3 regions of the Afipia massiliensis genome follow, and region 2 is predicted to be linked to each of the others. Evidence: predicted binding sites of a transcription regulator. Region 2 holds the regulator's gene; each other region holds the start of a gene.
What was found. The regulator LexA, encoded in region 2, represses DNA repair genes until DNA is damaged. The targets are predictions, from matches to a motif close to TGTTCNNNNTGTGTTCNG.
Positions count from the first base shown of each region.

Region 1: YH63_RS11120 (ribonuclease T2) is a predicted target of LexA. The motif match lies at 3,250-3,267, and genes of this name have one in related genera.
Region 3: YH63_RS09440 (DNA recombination protein RmuC) is a predicted target of LexA. The motif match lies at 4,885-4,902, and genes of this name have one in related genera.

Region 1 covers NZ_LBIA02000001.1:2,331,121-2,337,490, forward strand. The annotation lists gene hisS (histidine--tRNA ligase) at 1-961, shown strand, start outside; gene YH63_RS11095 (tautomerase family protein) at 1,151-1,351, shown strand; gene YH63_RS11100 (thioesterase family protein) at 1,368-1,763, shown strand; gene YH63_RS11105 (hypothetical protein) at 1,857-2,075, shown strand; gene YH63_RS11110 (hypothetical protein) at 2,246-2,545, opposite strand; gene YH63_RS11115 (hypothetical protein) at 2,715-3,185, shown strand; gene YH63_RS11120 (ribonuclease T2) at 3,356-4,102, shown strand; gene YH63_RS11125 (23S rRNA (adenine(2030)-N(6))-methyltransferase RlmJ) at 4,281-5,138, shown strand; gene YH63_RS11130 (cold-shock protein) at 5,417-5,632, shown strand; gene YH63_RS11135 (outer membrane protein) at 5,715-6,341, opposite strand.
Region 2 covers NZ_LBIA02000001.1:4,026,060-4,032,429, reverse strand. The annotation lists gene YH63_RS19410 (ComEC/Rec2 family competence protein) at 1-895, shown strand, start outside; gene lexA (transcriptional repressor LexA) at 1,047-1,754, opposite strand; gene YH63_RS19400 (molybdopterin molybdotransferase MoeA) at 1,949-3,157, opposite strand; gene moaC (cyclic pyranopterin monophosphate synthase MoaC) at 3,168-3,677, opposite strand; gene trpC (indole-3-glycerol phosphate synthase TrpC) at 3,681-4,502, opposite strand; gene trpD (anthranilate phosphoribosyltransferase) at 4,516-5,529, opposite strand; gene YH63_RS19380 (peptidylprolyl isomerase) at 5,584-6,370, opposite strand, start outside.
Region 3 covers NZ_LBIA02000001.1:1,995,891-2,002,260, forward strand. The annotation lists gene YH63_RS09415 (DNA polymerase III subunit gamma/tau) at 1-658, shown strand, start outside; partial or broken gene YH63_RS09420 (YbaB/EbfC family nucleoid-associated protein) at 676-1,002, shown strand; gene recR (recombination mediator RecR) at 1,004-1,609, shown strand; gene YH63_RS09430 (hypothetical protein) at 1,646-2,056, shown strand; gene YH63_RS09435 (AmpG family muropeptide MFS transporter) at 2,053-3,429, opposite strand; gene YH63_RS09440 (DNA recombination protein RmuC) at 3,639-4,853, opposite strand; gene def (peptide deformylase) at 5,025-5,540, shown strand; gene fmt (methionyl-tRNA formyltransferase) at 5,567-6,370, shown strand, end outside.

The DNA of each region.
Region 1 (6,370 bases), 1.7 Mb from region 2:
TCCGGTCGAAGAAGTTCGCAAATTACTCGGTGAAGGTCGAAAGGATGAAAGCGGCGACTTTACCAAGGGAGCCGGGCTGAATAGCGCGCAAGCTGACAAAGTTCTCGTTCTGTTTGAGATTGCTTCGATGAGCGCGGCTGCAAGGTTAAGCAATGTTGAATTTCAGCAAGGCGTCGCGTCGGGTGAAATCACAACCAGAAAAGCTGAAGATATTCGGGCGCAAGGAATTTTTGGCGGCATTGCGCACAACCTTCTTGGGTCATCTGTAGAAGGGCTGGCGGAGCTTCAGGAAATTTGGAAGTTGCTGCGTGCAGGTGGATACGACGATGGTCGTGTTCGCATCGATCCCTCCGTCGTCCGCGGTCTCGAATATTACACCGGCCCGGTCTACGAAGTTGAACTGCTGCTCGACACCAAGGACGAGAAGGGACGCCCGGTGCGTTTCGGTTCGGTCGGCGGTGGCGGACGCTATGACGGGCTCGTGTCGCGCTTTCGCGGTGAACCGGTCCCGGCGACGGGATTCTCCATCGGCGTGTCACGGCTTCAAGCTGCGCTGACGATGCTCGGCAAGATCGACACCACGCCCGAGTTTGGTCCCGTCGTTGTTGTGGTGATGGATCGCAACGAGATCGCGCAGTACCAGAAATTCGTTGCGACGCTGCGCAATTCGGGCATCCGCGCCGAACTCTATCTCGGCAATCCGAAGAACAATCTCGGCGTGCAATTCAAGTATGCCGACCGGCGCAATTCGCCGTGCGTCGTCATTCAGGGCGGCGACGAAAAGGCAAAGGGCGAGGTGCAGATCAAGGATCTGATCATCGGCGCGGAAATTGCCGGAGACACCGGCAATCGCGACGACTATCTGCAGAAGCAAGCCGAGGCGCAGTTTGCCGCGAAGGAAAGCGAACTGGTCGAAGCCGTGCGCAAGGTGCTCGCGCGGCATAATGTGGTTTGGAAGTGAATTTCACCCTCTCCCCTTGTGGGAGAGGGTGGCGAGATCGAGTGAAACGAGATCGAGCCGGGTGAGGGGGCGGAATTCATCACCCCCTCACCCGCCCTCGCTTCTCTCGGGCACCCTCTCCCACAAGGGGAGAGGGAAAGAGAAAGCAGACGAACGCCACTTAGGCGTCACAAACAAAAGGAAGCAACAATGCCTGAGGTTATCGTGAACATGGCCGCCGGACGCACCGACGATCAGAAGAAGGGCATGATGTTCGACATCACCCAGGCGCTGGTGAAGAACCTCGGTGTCGATGCGGAAGTCGTGACGGTGCAGATCAATGAAGCGCCGCTGACCCACAAGATGAAGGGCGGCAAGACCTTCCTCGAGCGCAAGGCCGCAGCGAAGTAAGCCTCAGGACGCCAGCATGAACGTGCTTGAGAAAGTCGCCGTCGGCATTCCCGGTGAAACGGTTGTGACCGTTGCGCACGACATGACGGTGCAGCATTTCCTGTCGACCATGCCGGCTGTCTATGCGACCCCGGTCATGATCCTGCACATGGAAAAGGCCAGCACCGCCTCCATCGCCGACCTGTTGCCGGAGGGCTATGTCAGCGTCGGCATGGAGGTGAATGTCCGGCATCTGGCGGCGACGCCAGTCGGGCGCACGGTGCGCGTGACGTCGCGCGTGCGCCAGATCGACGCCAAGAGCGTGCTGTTCGATGTCGAAGCCTGGGACGGGTCCCGCAAGATCGGCGACGGCACCCATCGGCGCGGCGTGATCAATATCGCGGCGTTCGAAAAGCGGTTCGGCGTCAGTTGATGCGGCCCGCGCCGGTCCCTTTCGAGCATTTCTGATTGTTCCGGAGCCTCGAACGAGGCTAGGTTTCCGGCCGTTCGCCAACGGAGACGTCCGATGAGACTCGTGCTGATTGCCGCCGCGGCCGTGATGCTGTTTTCCGGACAGGTTCATGCGCAGGGCAGGGGGCGTCCCGGCGGCGATACGGGTGCTTCGCAGCCCCAGGGCGAGGACCGGCAGAAGCGCATGGCCCGGGAAGAGGCCGCCGCCAGGGCCGCCATGAAGAATGTCCCGGATTCGAAAGAGAAGTACGATCCCTGGAAGATCGGGAAGTAGTGAACCGACACAACCTCGGTCGTCATCCCCGCGAAAGCGGGGATCCATAACCACCGGGCGACCCGGTTGGATGCGGACGGGGCAGCAACTTCATAAAGTTCAATGACAGGGAATATGGGTCCCCGCCTTCGCGGGGACGACCGCGGTTTCACGTCGCAGAAATGGTGTCGTCAGTAGCCGACCCGCAGCGGCCGATCGAGATGGCCCGGATGGACCCAGACGCAGGCAAAGGAAATATAGCCGCCGTACTGGGCATCGGTGCCGGTCAGTTTCACGGCCTTGCCGTAGCGGGCGCAATGATCGACCGCCATCGCCTTGATGTCCGCGCCTTCCTTGTAGAGCGAATAGGCGATGATGCCGCCGGTGTCGTTGCCCTTGAAGGGTGGCACCGTGTCGACAAACGCGTTTGCGGGCGTCAGCGCAAGGGTCCCCAAAACTGCTGTCAGGATCACCGTTCCAGTCGCTCGCATCATGCTCTCCGTTCGATTCCACCCTCACCATAAGGCGGTCGGGCTGCCATGGAAAGAACGCCGGCGCGATTCGATGGGGGTTGGTGGCCGAGTGTTGCCGCGCTGCACTTGACCGGCTGACGGCTTCGCGGCACCTTCCGACGCAACGACCATTCGGTGGACCGCCTTCATGCGCGACCTTTTCTCGACAATCCGGAAACTGACTCTTGCCTTGGCGCTTGGCGCCATGGCCGGCCTGACGGCATTCAGCCCTGCGGCCGAGGCCGCCGGTGTCCTGGAGCGCGGCATCTGGCTGTCCGGCCCGCGCTACGACGGCGCCATACGCCCCTGCAGCGAAGCGCTCGGGACCATTTCCCAGCAGTTCGCGGAAAAAGAGAGCAAGTTCTGGAATTCGGCGCTTGTAATTACAGGCTACGCCAACGTCCACGAGGTGGCTTTCCGCGCCTGGGCCAATGACAGCATTCCACGTCGCTTCTGCACCGCCAGCGCCATGCTGAACGATGGCCGCGCGCGTCAGGTGCATTTTTCGGTCATCGAGGACGGCGGCTTCGCCGGATTCGATTCGGGCGTCGAATGGTGTGTGGTCGGCCTCGACCGCAACTGGGCCTACAACCCGTCCTGCAAGGCCGCGCGGCCTTAAAGCTTCGCAAAATCGATTCGTGATTCGGGTCGCCCCGTCCGCGTTGCGGTGGACGAGGCGATTTTGTTCTTGAAATGTTCTTTTGGCCTGACTAGGCTTTAAGCATTGCGTAGTCCGCACGAGCGACCCGGCGCTGACCGGAGGATGCGGAGAGGGGTGGGGGCGTCGCCATGTTCGGTTTCAGGTCTGGTTCGTCGGCCGCTGTTTTTTCATTTGGGTTTTTACGCACTGAGTCGTTGTTCCGCCGGTTCGCCGCCCCGCTGCTCGGCCTCGTGATGGCCGGCGTCGTCGCGGGCTCCGCATCGGCGCAGGATCATCGCCAGAATGCGCCCGGCGAGTTCGACTTCTACGTACTCGCACTGTCGTGGTCGCCGTCGTTCTGTCAGGCCGCGAGTGAGCGCGGCAATTCCGGCCGCGGCATCCAGACCCAATGCGCCGGCCGGCCGTTTTCTTTCGTCGTGCACGGGCTGTGGCCGCAATACGATCGCGGCTTTCCGAACTACTGCCAGCGGCCGTCGCCGCGACTCGACCGCAAGGTCATGACCTCGATGCTCGATCTGATGCCGGCGCCGGGCCTGATCTACAATGAATGGGACAAGCACGGCACCTGCTCGGGGCTGGGTGCCCGCGCCTATTTCGAAACCACCCGCAAGGCTCGCGCAGCGGTGAAGATTCCGGCCGAATATCTCGAACTGGCCGACACCAGACTCGTTGCGCCCGCTGACATCGAGGATGCCTTCATCAAAGCCAATCCCGGCCTCTCAAGTTCGGCCATTGCGGTGACCTGCGACAGCAAGCGTCTCAGTGAGGTGCGCATCTGCATGAGCAAGGACCTGCAGTTCCGTGCCTGCGAGGAGATCGACCGCCGCGCCTGCCGCCGCGACAAGGTGGTGATGCCGCCGGTGCGCGGGGGGTGAGTTTGCGCCGTCACCCTGAGGTGCCGTAGCGTAGCGGAGGCCTCGAAGGGCGACGGCAAAACATCCGCCTTCTGAATCGTTATCCTTCGAGGCTCGCAAGAGCTCGCACCTCAGGATGACGGATTTCACCTGCGTTACGTGCGTTACTTTCCTCGCGCGATGTCGTAACTGTCGCGCCATGAACTACCGTCACGCATTCCACGCCGGAAACTTCGCCGATGTCATCAAGCACATCGTGCTGGTGCGCATCCTCACCTATCTGCACGAGAAGCCGGCCGCGTTCCGCGTGATCGATACCCATGCCGGCGCCGGGCTGTACGATCTGACCAGCAGCGAGGCAGAGCGCGGCGGCGAATGGCGCACCGGCATCGCGCGGCTGATGCAGGCGCGTTTGTCCGAACCGGTCATGGCGCTGGTCGCGCCCTATCTCGACATCGTGCGCGCGTTCAATCCGCAGCGCGATCTCACCGCCTATCCGGGATCGCCGTTGGTCGCGCGCGCGCTGCTGCGGCCGCAGGACAGTCTGGTCGCCTGCGAACTGGAGCCGAACGCACGCAAGCAACTGATTTCCGCATTGCGCCGCGACACGCAGGCGCGCGTGGTCGATCTCGATGGCTGGACCGGGTTGCCGGCATTCGTGCCGCCGAACGAGCGGCGCGGGCTGGTGCTGATCGATCCGCCGTTCGAGAGCCGCGACGAGTTCAAGCGGCTGGCGGATGGCTTCAGCGCGGCGCACGCCAAATGGCCGACCGGCATCTACATGCTCTGGTATCCGGTGAAAGAACGCCGCGCCACCGACACCCTGGCGGATCAAGTGGCGCGCGTGGCGAACGCCGGCGGCGACACAAAATGCCTGCGCGTCGAATTCAGCGTCGCGCCGCAGACGCAGGACTCAGGATTGGTGTCCGCCGGTCTGTTGATCGTCAATCCGCCGTGGACGTTGGCTGCGGAGTTGAAGGCGATCCTGCACGAGCTTGAGAAGCCGCTCGGTCTCGGAGGCGCCGGCCGCTTCCGGGTGGAAGCCGTCAGAGCCTGACGCACTGCACGCGCAGCGCTTGATGCGTGCCTGGATTCCATGCGCACGAATACCCCAAATGCGGCATGGCCAATTTGCCGGGAACCGTATTATGCTACAGCCGTGAAGGTCGGCTTTTACGTCCCGCGCCCGCGAATGGCCGCGGCGGAATGACGAGAGGCCCCGGGCGCTCCCTGTTTTTGGAGGCGTTCTCCAAGGCCGCCGCTTTCCGGCAGTGAATGCCGGGCCTGGCCGACGCGCGTTGCGCGCCGGAGGTGCAATGCGGGGAGGGGTTCCCGATGGCCATGACAGGTGTCGTCAAGTTCTTCAATGCCGAACGCGGATACGGATTCATCAAGCCGGACGACGGCGGACGCGATGTGTTCGTACATATCACCGCAGTCGAGCGTGCTGGATTGAAGGATTTGATCGAAGGACAGCGTATTACTTTTGAAGTCGAGCCTGACAAGAAGGGCAAGGGACCGAAGGCGGTCGATCTCGTCGTTTCGCCCTGACGCATCCTCGGGATTAAACCCCGCAAATGAAAATCCCGGGCGCGGGGCCCGGGATTGATGGAGTGTGACCGCGCAGCGCCGGTCAGAAGCGGTAGTTGACGCCGAGGCGGACCGTGCTGAAGTGATAGCCGTTCGGCAGACCGGTCATCAGGAAGTTCTTCTCGCTGAGATCGACGTAAAGATATTCGACCTTGGCCGACCAGTTCTGGTTGATCGCGAATTCCGCACCGGCGCCGATCGTCCAGCCAGCCGAGGTGTTGCTCTCCGAGAAGCCGCCGGGCCGCTCGACTTTCAGCGCGCCGAAAGCGAGACCGCCGGTGCCGTAGAGCAGCACGTTGTTGAAAGCGTAACCCACGCGGCCGCGCACGGTGCCGAACCAGGGGTTGGAGAATTTCCACGCAGCGAACGTATCGTCCGACGAATTGAGCTGCAGATCGCCCTCGATGCCGGCCACCCACGCGCCGGACTGCCAGTTGTAACCGACCTGAAGACCGCCGAGCACGCCCGACGGCTTCGCTCCGCTGTTGGAAACGTCGCCCCAGCCGTAGCCGAGATTGCCGCCGATATACGGCCCGATCCAGCTGTTGGCGAGCGGTTGATTGACCGTGTAGGGCTGCGCATAGGGGCGGCGGCCGTAGATGTCGGCGGCGTGCGCCGATGCGGTCATACATGTCGCGGCGACAATCGCGCCGGAAATCGTCTTCTTCATCTTACTCTCCTCACGCGCGCGCCGGCGTG
Region 2 (6,370 bases):
GCCTTACGCGGCGTTTCATTTTCATCGCGTCACGCCCTACGGCGTGCTGGCCAATCTCGCGGCGATGCCGGTGGTCTCAGTGTTGGTGATGCCGGCCGGACTGCTGGGACTGCTCGCCATGCCGTTCGGATTCGACGGCCTGTTCTGGCGGCTGATGGATGTCGGCATCGGCTGGATGGTGGCGGTAGCGCAATGGGTTGCCGCGCTCCCGGGCGCCATCGGGCGGATCGCGTCATTCGGGACCGGCCCGCTGGCGGTGATGAGCGCAGGCATCATCGCGCTCGGCCTGCTACGGACACCGCTGCGCTGGGCGGGCGCAGGGCTGATCGCGCTGGCAACGGTCTGGGCACTGACCACGCCGCAGCCGGACATCCTTGTTGCCGGAGACGGACATACGGTCGCGGTGCGGGGGAAGGACGGCAGGCTGCGCCTGATGCGCACCGGAAAGGACGCGTTCCTGTCGCGCGAATGGCTCGCGGCCGATGCCGACATGCGCAAGGCAATCGATGCGTCGCTGACCGACGGTGTCTCGTGCGACACGTCCGGATGCGTGGTGCAGGCGGCGGATGGTTCGACCATTGCGCTGACACTGAAGCCTGACGCATTCGCGGACGATTGCGCGCGGGCCGCGGTCATCGTGACGCTTCGGCAACCGCCCACCGACTGCGCGGCCATGGTGCTGGATCAGGAGATGCTGCGCAGGCGAGGGACGCTGGCCTTGCGCAAAACAGCGGACGGCTACGCGATCACGGCTAACCGGCCGCGCGGCGTGGATCGGCCCTGGTCACCGGCAAATGTTGAAGACGAGTCTGACGTCTCTGCTGTCCGGCTAAACCGTCCGGTCCAGCCGGTCGACGCCACGCCGACGGAAAGTGATCTCCAGCCTGATGATTGATCGCGCTGTCATTCCGGACAGGCTGCGCAGCGGGTTGATCCGGAATCCAGCAGGGTTCGGTGGAAGCAGTTTCTGGATTCCGGGTTCGCTCGCAAGCGCTCGCGCCCCGGAATGGCGCCGGACCATTTTTTCAGTTCGTGCCAAACCGAACTCAATACTTCCGAACGAGCCCGATCAGCTTGCCCTGAATGCGCACGCGATTGGGCGGAAGGATACGGACCTCGTAAGCCGCGTTGGCAGGCTCGAGCGCGATGGACGCACCGCGGCGCCGGAAGCGCTTCAAGGTGGCTTCTTCCTCATCGATCAGCGCCACCACGATGTCGCCGGTGTCGGCGCTCTCGTTGCGCTGGATCAGCACGGTATCGCCGTCGAGAATACCAGCTTCCATCATGGAATCGCCGCGCACTTCGAGGGCGTAGTGTTCGCCGGACCCGAGCATGTCGGGCGGCACGCTGATGGTGTGGCTGCGGGTCTGCAGCGCCTCGATCGGTGTACCTGCCGCGATCCGGCCCATGACCGGTACGGAAACGGGGTAGCTCACATCCTCGTCGGGACCGGCGGAGGTGTTCGCGCGAACCTTTCCGAGGTTGCCTTCGATGACGCTCGGGGTGAAGCCGCGGCGTGCGCCGCCCGGATTGGCGCCGAGTTCGGGAAGCTTGATGACCTCGATGGCGCGGGCCCGGTTGGCGAGCCTGCGGATGAAGCCGCGTTCTTCAAGGGCGGTAATGAGCCGGTGGATGCCGGACTTGGAACGCAGGTCCAGCGCGTCCTTCATTTCGTCGAAGGAGGGCGGAACACCAGCTTCCTTGAGCCGCTCGTTGATGAAGCGCAGAAGCTCGTATTGTTTGCGTGTCAGCATCTGAATTGGTCCCCGATCCCTAGAATCTCGAGTTTTGAGCCGATGCCGCGCCTCTTTAGATCCCACTGAAAGAAGTACGGGAAGGACACTTAAGGGGTGCGAGTCACTCGAAACAAATCATGAACGAACACTATATGTTCCATATGTGTTCCGCAACCCCTTAATTTCTCGTGAACGGCGGGAGGGTTTAGGGATCAGCCGGGAAGCCGGAGGATCGTGCAGGGCGAGCCAGCCGGGGCGGCTGGCGCATGGGGGGCGCGGACGATCAGCGCATCGGACGCGGCCAGATTGGCTACAAGCGAGCTGTCCTGCGCGCCCACGGAGGTTGCGACAGGCAAGCCGTCGCTGCCGGGCGTGAGCCGCGCCCGTAGATAATCCTGCCGCTTGTCGTTGGCAGGCAATTCGCGCCCAAGCACGGCGCGTTCAAGCAGATGATCGACGCTCGTCCGCCCCGAGAGCGCGCGGATCAGCGGCACCAGAAACAGGAAGGCGCAGACATAGGACGACACCGGATTTCCAGGCAGCCCGAGCACGCGCATCGTGTCGAGCCGCCCGTGCATCATCGGTTTGCCGGGGCGCAGCGCGATCTTCCAGAAGGCCATGTCGAAGCCTTCGGCTTTCAGCGCAGCCTGAACGAGATCGTGATCGCCGACCGACGCGCCGCCGGTGGTGACGAGAACGTCCGCGCCGAGGTCGCGTGCGCGGCTGATTCCGTTCGCGGTGGATTCAAGCGTGTCGCACGCGATGCCGAGATCGATGACCTCCGCGCTTTCGCTTCGCACCAGTGCGCTGAGAGAAAACAGATTGCTGTAGACGATCTGGCCGGGGCCGGGCGTCGTGCCCGGCGCGACCAGCTCGTCGCCGGTGGCGAGGATCGCGACCTTCGGGCGGCGGTGCACCGGCAACTGCGGATGGTTCATGCTTGCGGCTAACGCCAGGGCGCGATCATTGAGCCACGAACCGCGCGGCAGCAGCACGTCGCCTTCGCGGAAATCGATGCCGGCGGGGCGGATGTTCTTTCCCTCTGCGATGGCTTCGTTGACGATGACGAACTCGCCGTCGCGCGTGGTGTCTTCCTGAATGACGACGGCGTCGACGCCGCCGGGAACAACGCCGCCGGTGAAGATGCGCGCTGCCTGTCCCGCGCCAATGGCTTGATTGAACGGCCGTCCGGCCGCGACTTCGCCGATCACTTTCAGCCGCGCGCCCGGCACCGCATCCGCCGCGCGCACCGCGTAGCCATCCATCGCCGACAGCGCGACGGGCGGCTGGGTGCGAAGGGCTGCAACGTCGCGGGAGAGCGTGCGATGAAACGCATCGGTGAGCGCAACGGTTTCTTCGGGAAGGGCGCTGGCGTCCTTGAGAACGGCGACATAGGCGTCGGCGACCGGCATCAGCGCCATAGGACGCTCCTCAGTAATCGGCCAGGTAGTGACCGGATTTTCCGCCCTTTTTCTCGACCAGGCGGATGGCTTCGATCTGGATGCCGCGCTCCACGGCCTTCACCATGTCGTAGATGGTGAGGCACGCCACCGACACGGCGGTCAGCGCTTCCATCTCGACGCCGGTGGGGCCTTTGACCTTCACCGTGGCGCGCACGCGGCAGCCCGGCAGCTTGGTGTCGGGTGTGATGTCGAGCGTGACTTTCGACAGCGCCAATGGATGGCAAAGCGGAATGAGATCGGACGTGCGCTTCGCCGCCATGATGCCGGCGACGCGCGCGGTGCCCAGCACGTCGCCCTTGGCGGCGTTGCCTTTGACGATGAGATCAAGCGTCTTGCGGGTCATGATGACACGGCCTTCGGCCACCGCCACGCGTTCGGTGTCCGGCTTGGCCGACACGTCGACCATGCGGGCTTCGCCCTTGGCATCGATGTGGGTAAGGGCGGCGCTTGCTTTCTTCTTTGATTTCTCTTTGGCCACGGCTCAGCGCGTCCCGGTGGCGCGTTGCGCGTCGTTACGAGCGAGCAGGGTGCGGGTCGCGGTCGTCACATCGGCCTGACGCATCAGGCTTTCGCCGACGAGGAAGGTCGACATGCCGACCTTTGCGAGACGCGCGAGATCCTCCGGTGCGAAGATTCCGCTTTCGCCGACGCTGATGCGATCCGTCGGGATCAGCGGCGCGAGTTCTTCGCTGGTGGCCAGCGTCGTCTCGAAGGTACGCAGGTTGCGGTTGTTCACGCCGAGCAACGGCGAGCGCAGCTTCAATGCGCGGTCGAGTTCCTCGCGATTGTGAACTTCCAGCAGCACGTCCATGCCGTGTGCGAAGGCTGCGTCCTCGATATCCTTCGCCGCAGTGTCGTCGAGCGCGGCCATGATGATCAGGATGCAGTCGGCGCCATGCGCGCGGGCTTCTGCCACCTGATAGGTGTCGTACATAAAATCCTTGCGCAGCACCGGCAGCGAGACCGCAGCGCGCGCGGCGACCATGAATGCGAGCGAACCCTGGAACGATGGCGTATCGGTCAGCACCGAAAGACACGCAGCGCCGCCGGCCTCGTAAGCTTTGGCGAGAGCGGGAGGGTCGAAGTCGGCTCGAATGAGTCCCTTCGAGGGAGACGCCTTTTTGATCTCGGCGATCAACGCATAGTCACCGCGTGCGATCTTGCCGCGAATGGCGTTGACGAAACCGCGCGGCGCGGAGGCGGCCTTGGCGCGCGCCTCGACTTCGGCCAGCGGAAGCGCACGCTTGGAGGCGGCGATTTCCTCGCGCTTGTAGGTTTCGATCTTTTCGAGGATGTCCGACAAAGGTAATCGCTCCTCAAGCATTGGAGACAGCGACGAGGCGCTTGAGCCTGTCCGCCGCCGCGCCAGTGTCCAGCGCCTTGGTGCCGAGCGCAACGCCTTCCTTCAGATCCTTGGCCTTGCCGGCAACCACGAGGGCTGCGGCGGCATTCAGAAGCGCGACGTTGCGGTAGGCGTTCTGCTTGCCCTCCAGCACGTCGCGAAGCGCCTTGCCGTTGGCCTCAGCGTCGCCGCCCTTGAGCTCGGCGCTGGTGGCGCGTGGCAACCCGCCGTCCTCGGGCGTGACTTCGAACGTGCGGATGCTGCCGTTCTCTAGCGCAGCGACGAAGGTCGGGCCGGTGAGGGTGATCTCGTCCAGTCCGTCGGAGCCGTGCACGACCCAGGCGGATTCCGCGCCGAGGTTCTTCAGCACCTGCGCCAGCGGCTGCACCCAATGTTTCGAGAACACGCCGACCATCTGCCGCTTGACGCCGGCGGGATTGGACAGCGGTCCAAGCAGGTTGAAGATGGTGCGGGTCGCGAGTTCGACGCGGGTGGGGCCGACATTTTTCATCGCCGGATGATGCGTCGGCGCGAACATGAATCCGATGCCCGCCTCTGCGATGCAGCGGCTCACGTCGTCCGGCGTGATGTTGATATTGACGCCGAGCGCGGCTAGCGCGTCGGCTGCGCCCGATTTCGATGACAGCGCGCGGTTGCCGTGCTTGGCGACCGGGACGCCTGCACCCGCGAGAATGAACGATGCGCAGGTCGAGACATTGACGGAGCCCGAACCATCGCCGCCGGTGCCGACGATGTCCACGGCGTCGGCGGGCGCTTTCACCGTGAGCATCTTGGCGCGCATCGCAGAGACTGCGCCGGTGATCTCATCGACCGTCTCGCCGCGCACGCGCAAGCCCATCAGCAGCGCGCCCATCTGCGAGGGCGTCGCTTCGCCGGACATCATGCGGTCGAACGCTGCTGCTGCCTCGTCCCGCGACAGGGCAGCGCCGGTGGCGACTTTTCCGATAATGGCTTTCAGGTCGTCCATGGGGCTTCCGCTTGACGTGACTTCCGCTCGAATGAGCCTAGATTTTGAGGCTCATCATTGAGCCGAGGCCGCGCCGGTCGCCACGGCAAACGCGTTCTGGTTGATGGTGACACCGACCTCGGTTTCGAGCTTGGAGATGTAGGCGCCAAGCTGCTCCTCCATTTCCGCGCGGCGCAGATTCTCGGTCAGCTTCTTCACGTCCTCGGATGCCATATCGACCGGCGGCACAACGACGTCGGTGACCTTGAACACGATCCACTCGCTCGGTCCGGTGCCTTCGGTCTGACCGACACTGTCCTTCGGGGTGCGGAACACCGCCGTGACCAGCCGCTCGGGCACATCCTTGGCTTCGGCGTCGCGCTTGAACAGCTTGGCCGTCTCAACCTTGACTCCCGCAGCCGAAGCTTCGGCGTCGAAGGCCGCGCCCTTTTCCAGCTTGCCGACCATCTCGGTTGCCTTGGCGCGCAGGCGGGTCGAGATCTGTTCGTCGCGCCAACGGGCCTCGACCTGATCCTTCACCTCGTCGAGCGTCCGGTCGCGCGACGGCGTAACGCCGAGGACATCGAACCACAACTCGCCGCCGTTGTACTGCAACGGCTCGTTCTCGACGCCGATGCTGCTGGCGAACGCGGGCGCGATGATGTCGACGCCTTGCGGCAGGCCAGTCACCGGCTTGCCGTCCGTTCCGCGGCCGGAGCGATCGACGGCTTCGATCGTGATGGCCTTGAGCCCGAGCTTCTGGGCGGCTTCGGCGATATTCGCGCCGCCGCCGCGCTCGTCCTCGATCTTGTTGTGCAGGTCCTGCAGCTGCGCCCGCGCGCGCTCCAGCGCGATCTCGCGC
Region 3 (6,370 bases), 2.0 Mb from region 2:
AGCGATCAAGATGATCGACGCCAACGGCGGTTCGTCGCCGATGCTTGGCGGCAATGTGGTCGGCAACGCCGCGCCGCGCGGCTCGTCCGCGATGCTGTCGTCAGGTGGCGATGACGGTTCGCAACTGCGCGCGGTGGCATCCAGCACACGGCCCGCCCTCGATACCTCGCCGCGTCCACAGATGAGCGCTCCTGCGCCCGCACCTGTTGCGGTTGAGGCTGCGCCGGTGCTGCGGCTGAACACGTTCGCTGAACTCGTCGCTCTGACCGGCGAAAAACGCGATTTGCAGATCAAGTCAGCGCTCGAAGCCGACATGCGGCTGGTGCGCATGGAAGACGGCAGGCTCGAAGTCTCTTTGGAACGCAGCGCCGCGCGCTCCGTTGTCAATGAATTGTCGCGCAAGCTCGAACAGTGGACCGGACGGCGCTGGACCGTGATCGTGTCTAACGAGGCCGGCCAGCCGACGCTGCGTGCGCAGGCGCAGGCGGCGAAGGAAAAACTCACCGACGGCGTTCATGCCGATCTGCGGGTGCAGGCGGTGATGGCGAAATTTCCGGGCACGCAGGTGATCGATGTGCGGCGCATCGCGCCGGATACTGGCTCGGGCGCGGATGACTCCGGACCCGTCGCTGCGGCCGAAGAAGACGACGATCTCTAACTCAATTCGATAAAGGACCGTTCATGGCTGATTTTCTCGGCATGATGAAACAGGCGGCGCAGCTTCAGTCGAAGATGAAGGCGCTGCAGGACGAACTCGAAACCATCGAGGTTGAAGGCACCTCCGGCGGCGGGCTGATCAGCGTGCGCATGACGGCGAAGGGCGAAGTGAAAGCCGTGAAAATCGACCCGTCGCTGGTCAAGGCGGACGAGCGCGAAATTCTCGAAGACCTGCTGGTGACGGCGCATAACGATGCGCGGCGCAAGGCCGAAGCTGCCATGCAGGAGAAAATGCAGACGCTGACCGGCGGCCTCGGCCTGCCGCCGGGATTGGGTCTCGGTTAATATGCCCACCGCTGTTGCCGGTCCCGAGATCGAACGCCTGATCCAGCTGCTGGCGCGGCTGCCGGGGCTTGGCCCGCGCTCGGCGCGGCGCGCGGCGCTGCATCTGATCAAGAAACGCGAAGCCCTGATGACGCCGCTGTCGTCGGCTCTGCAAGTGGCGATTGAGAAGATTCAGGTCTGCAACACCTGCGGCAATATCGATACGCAGAATCCCTGCACGGTCTGCACCGATACACGGCGCGACTCCTCGATCATCGTCGTGGTGGCGGATGTCGCCGATCTTTGGGCGCTCGAACGCGCTCATGCCACAAATGGTTTTTATCACGTGCTCGGCGCGACGCTGTCGCCGCTCGATGGTGTCGGTCCGCAGGACCTGACCATCGATGCACTGGTCCAGCGCGCACTCGACCCACGGGTCACCGAAATCATCCTCGCGCTCAATGCAACAGTCGATGGCCAGACCACCGCGCACTACATCACCGACCTGTTGCAGGATGCCAACGTCAAGGTCACCCGGCTGGCGCATGGCGTGCCGGTCGGCGGCGAGCTTGATTATCTCGACGAAGGAACTTTGTCGGCTGCCATGCGGCAGCGGACGCTGTTCTGATCTGCCCTGAAACTGAATTCACAACATGGAAGCCGCATGATTCTCCGCCTGTTCGCGAATGTGCCCGCAATGCTTGCCGCGGGCTGCCTTGCTGTCCTGATGTCCTCCGACGCGTTCGCGCAGCAAAAGGCCAAGCCGATCAACACCGGCGAGGTGCTGTCGGGCGAACTGACCGCGATGCGTTCCGGCCCGAAGAAGAAGCGCGTCATTACCTATCAGCTGACCAGCGAACCGCGGCGGTTGCCGGGTCCGACCGGCCTGTGCAATCTGGAAACCGGCCCCGAGACGTTTCAGATCGTGACCAACAGCGACGCGGAAGCAGCGGCGCTAAAGCCCTTTATCGGCAAGAGCATTGCGCTGAAGGCCAATGAGATGGCCTGTGCGCAGGCCGCCGGGCAGTTGAGCGACGCCATCGTCACCAAGTGGAACGTCGTGACCAGGCACTAAGCGTCGGCTGGAACGGCGTCGCGCCGTCGCAATGTCTCAAAATGTCCGCGCCGCTGCAGCCACGCCAGCAGGATCAGGCTCGGCACCGCGACCAGCACGCTGAGCACGAAGAACGCCGGCCAGCCGGTGGCCTGCGCGACATAGCCGGCGCCCGCCGAAAGATAGGTCCGGCCGATCGCCGCGAACGCGGTGAGCAGCGCATACTGGGTCGCGGTATGCAGCGGGCTCTGGCACAGCGACGACAGATAGGCGACGAAGATCACCGTACCGATCGCGCCGGTGAAATTCTCCACCGTGATCGCCAGCGCCAGCGCCCATTGGTTCAACCCGACATAAGCGAGCCACGCGAAGGCGAGATTTGAGATCGCCTGAAGCACGCCGCCGGTCCACAGACAGGCTTCCAGCGACCATGCACGCGCGAGGAATCCGCCGGCAAAGCCGCCGATCAGCGTCGCGGCCAGCCCAACGCCCTTGACGATGGCGGCGTAGTCGTTGCGCGTGAATCCGAGATCGATCACGAACGGCGCGGTCATGGTGCCGGAAAACGAATCCGTGAACTTGTAGAGAATGACAAATGCAAGAACCGCCCAGACGTCCTTGCGGATCAGGAATTCGGTGAAAGCGCCGACAGAGGCGTTGGTGACGCGTGTGATGGCGCTCTCGCCGCTGGTTGCTTCCTTGGCGCGGCGCGACTGTTCGGGTTCGGTGGCGATGAGCGCTGCGATCATGCCGATCAGCACCATCGCCGCCATTGCGATGTAGCCCCACATCCAGGCGATGGATTTGGTCAGGCCGGTGGCTTCAAAACCGCTGACCAGAAACAGCGCGCCGGCGGTCGAGATCAGCATACCGACACGATAGGCCGCGACGTATGAGGCCATGCCGGCGGCTTGTTCTCTCTCGGGCAGGCTCTCGACGCGGAAGGCATCGACCACGATATCCTGCGTGGCGGATGCGGCTGCGACCAGCAACGCACCGAGTGCGACATAGAACGGCGATTTCGCCGGATCGGTAACGGCGAGCAGTAAAATCGCGGCGATCAGCAACAATTGCGCGAACACCAGCCAGCCGCGCCGTCGCCCCAGCCACTTCGTCAGCAGCGGTACGTGCAGCGCGTCCACCAGCGGCGCCCAGAGAAACTTCAGCGTGTAGGGTGTGCCGACCAGGGCGAACAGGCCGATGGTGCCGAGATCGACGCCGGATTCGCGCATCCATACCAGGAGCGTCGAGCCGGACAGCGCCAGCGGGAGGCCGGATGAGAAGCCGAGGACCAGCACGATCAGCACGCGAGGCTGCAGATAGACCGCCAGCGCTTCACGCCACGAGGTGCGGGCAGAAGCTGGCGTCGGTTTGACGGTTTCAGGCGCTGTCATGCAGGGGTGTTAGCAGATTCGGGCGATCTTTCCCCGCGTCGTCCCCGCGCAGGCGGGGACCCATAACCACCGGCCCAGGTTGTTTTCCCGGATGCTGCGCCGAGGACTTATTCAGGATCGTTAGTTCAGGGAGTATGGGTCCCCGCCTGCGCGGGGACGACATCGTGTATGTGGCCAGCACCGCGGGAAGGTCGCGGAAGAGGCTGACGCTACTCCCCCGCCTGCAACTTGCGGAGCGGATGGGTGGGAAACAGATCGGGTCCGCCGGACGCAACGACGCGCGGCGTCTCAGTGGGCTCGCTGGCTTTGCTGAAATCCAGTTCCTCGATACGGCCGGCGCGCTTTTCGATCTTGTCGGCGGAAATCAGGATCTGGCGCACGTCCTCGTTCACGTTGCCGAAGTCCTTCTGCAACTTGACGACGCGCTCGCGCAGCCGGGCGAGGTCGTCCGACATGTGCATCACTTCGGTGCGGATCTGATCGGCCGCGTCGCGCATCCGCGCGTCCTTCAGAATTTGCTGCATCACCTGGATGGCCAGCATCAGCAGTGACGGCGACACCAGCACGATGCGTGCGCGGTAGGCCTTCTGGATCACGTCGTCGAAACCGTCGTGAATTTCTGCGTAGACCGATTCCGACGGCACGAACATCAGGGCGGTGTCCTGCGTTTCGCCGGGGATCAGGTATTTGTCGGCGATGTCCGTGACGTGCTTCATCACGTCCTGCCGCAGCCGCTGGGTGGCGAATTTCTTTTCCTCGTCGCTGCGCGCGTCGCGCAGTGCGGTGACAGCCTCCAGCGGGAATTTCGCATCGACGCACAGCGGCCGCTGGTCCGGCAGGAATATCACGCAGTCCGGCCGCTTGTTGTTGGACAGCGTGTGCTGGAACGCGAAAGAGCCCTTCGGCATGCCGTCCTGCACGATGGCTTCCATGCGGGCCTGGCCGAACGCGCCGCGCGACTGCTTGTTGGCGAGCACGTCGCGTAGCGTCGTCACCTGCGAGGTGAGGTCGGTGAGATTCTTGTGCGCGTTGTCGATGATGCCGAGGCGTTCGTGCAGCACGCGCAGGCTATCCATTGTGTTGCGCGTGGTCTGTTCCATCGACTGGCCGACGCGGTGCGTCACCGAATCCAGCCGCTCGTTGACGGCGCGGGCCATCTCCGCCTGCCGCCCGACCAGCGCCTGTCCCATTTCATGAACGCGGCCGGTGGATTCGCTCTGTAGCCGCAGCACCTCGGCCAACCGCTCCTCGAGCTCGTCGGCGCGCACGGCCTGTGCCATGGCCGCCTCCGCACCCTTGCGGCCAGAGCGGGCGATGACGATGGCGATGGCCAGCAGCAAAAGCAGCGCCAGCGCGCCGAATGCGATGAGGGCAGCGCTCATGCGGACCGGCACATCGCCGACAATGAAAAGGATCTCGTTCATGTCGCCGTTGTAACCCGATTCGGGACCAGATGCGAACGAATGGGGAACATTTATGGTTAACAACTCCCTGATTTTTATGGTTAATCACCGGTTAACGACTTTCGCTTCCGGCCAAGCGCCTGATGTCACGCCGGGTTTGACCGCGGCGGGCGCTCCCATTACATCGCGCCCATGGCCAATCGTGACATCATCATCCTACCCGACAAGCAGCTGCGGCTGATTTCCAAGCCGGTCGAAAAGATCACGCCCGAGATCCGGGCACTCGCCGACGACATGTTCGAAACCATGTACGAGGCGCCGGGCATCGGTCTCGCCGCGATCCAGATCGCGGTGCCGCTGCGGCTGATCACCATGGACCTCTCCAAGAAGGAGGGGGAGAAGGAACCGCGCGTTTTCATCAATCCGGAAATCCTGTCGGCGTCCGAGGAACTCTCGGTCTACGAAGAGGGCTGCCTTTCGATTCCGGAATACTACGAAGAGGTGGAGCGGCCGGCGCGGGTGCGCGTGCGCTTCATGGACATCGATGGCAAGATTCACGAGGAAGATGCCGAGGGACTTTACGCCACCTGCATCCAGCACGAAATCGACCATCTCAACGGCGTTCTGTTCGTGGATTATCTCTCCAAGCTCAAGCGCGACCGCGTGATGAAGAAGTTCACCAAGGCCGCCAAGCTCGCGGCGAAATAAATCCAGTCGCCGAAAGCGATTTTTGCATGCCGCTTCGTCTGATCTTCATGGGCACGCCGGACTTCGCGGTGCCGACGCTGCTGACGCTCGCGGACCACGGTCACGAGATCGCGGCGGTGTATACGCGCGCGCCGAAGCCGGCAGGGCGCGGCATGAAATTGCAGGCGACCCCGGTGGAGCAGGCCGCGCGGCAGCTAGGCATCCCGGTGCTGACGCCAAAGACCTTGAGGACTCCGGAAGCCGAAGCGGAGTTTCGCGCGCACAATGCCGACGCGGCAGTGGTGGTCGCCTACGGCATGATCCTGCCCGCAAACATTCTCGACGCCGTATCGCTCGGCTGTTTCAATCTCCACGCGTCATTGCTGCCGCGCTGGCGCGGTGCCGCGCCGCTCAACCGCGCGATCATGGCGGGCGATGCTGAGTCCGGCGTCATGGTCATGAAGATGGACGTCGGGCTCGACACCGGCGATGTCGCGATGGCCGAGCGTCTGCCGATCACCGACACGATGACCGCACAGGACCTGCACGACACGCTGGCGCCGCTGGGCGCTGACCTGATGGTGCGGGCGATGGGCGGGCTGTCACGCGGCGGCCTGCAACTGACCAAGCAGAGCGAGCAGGGCGTCACTTACGCCGCGAAAATCGACAAGGCCGAAGCGCGGATCGACTGGAGCAAACCTGCCCGCGAGGTGCTGCGGCATATTCACGGCCTGTCGCCGTTTCCCGGCGCGTGGTTCGAGATCGTCATCGATGGTGAGCCGGTGCGTATCAAGGTGCTGCGTTGCGAGCTGGCGAAGGGCTCTGGCGCGCCAGGCGATTTGCTGGATGAC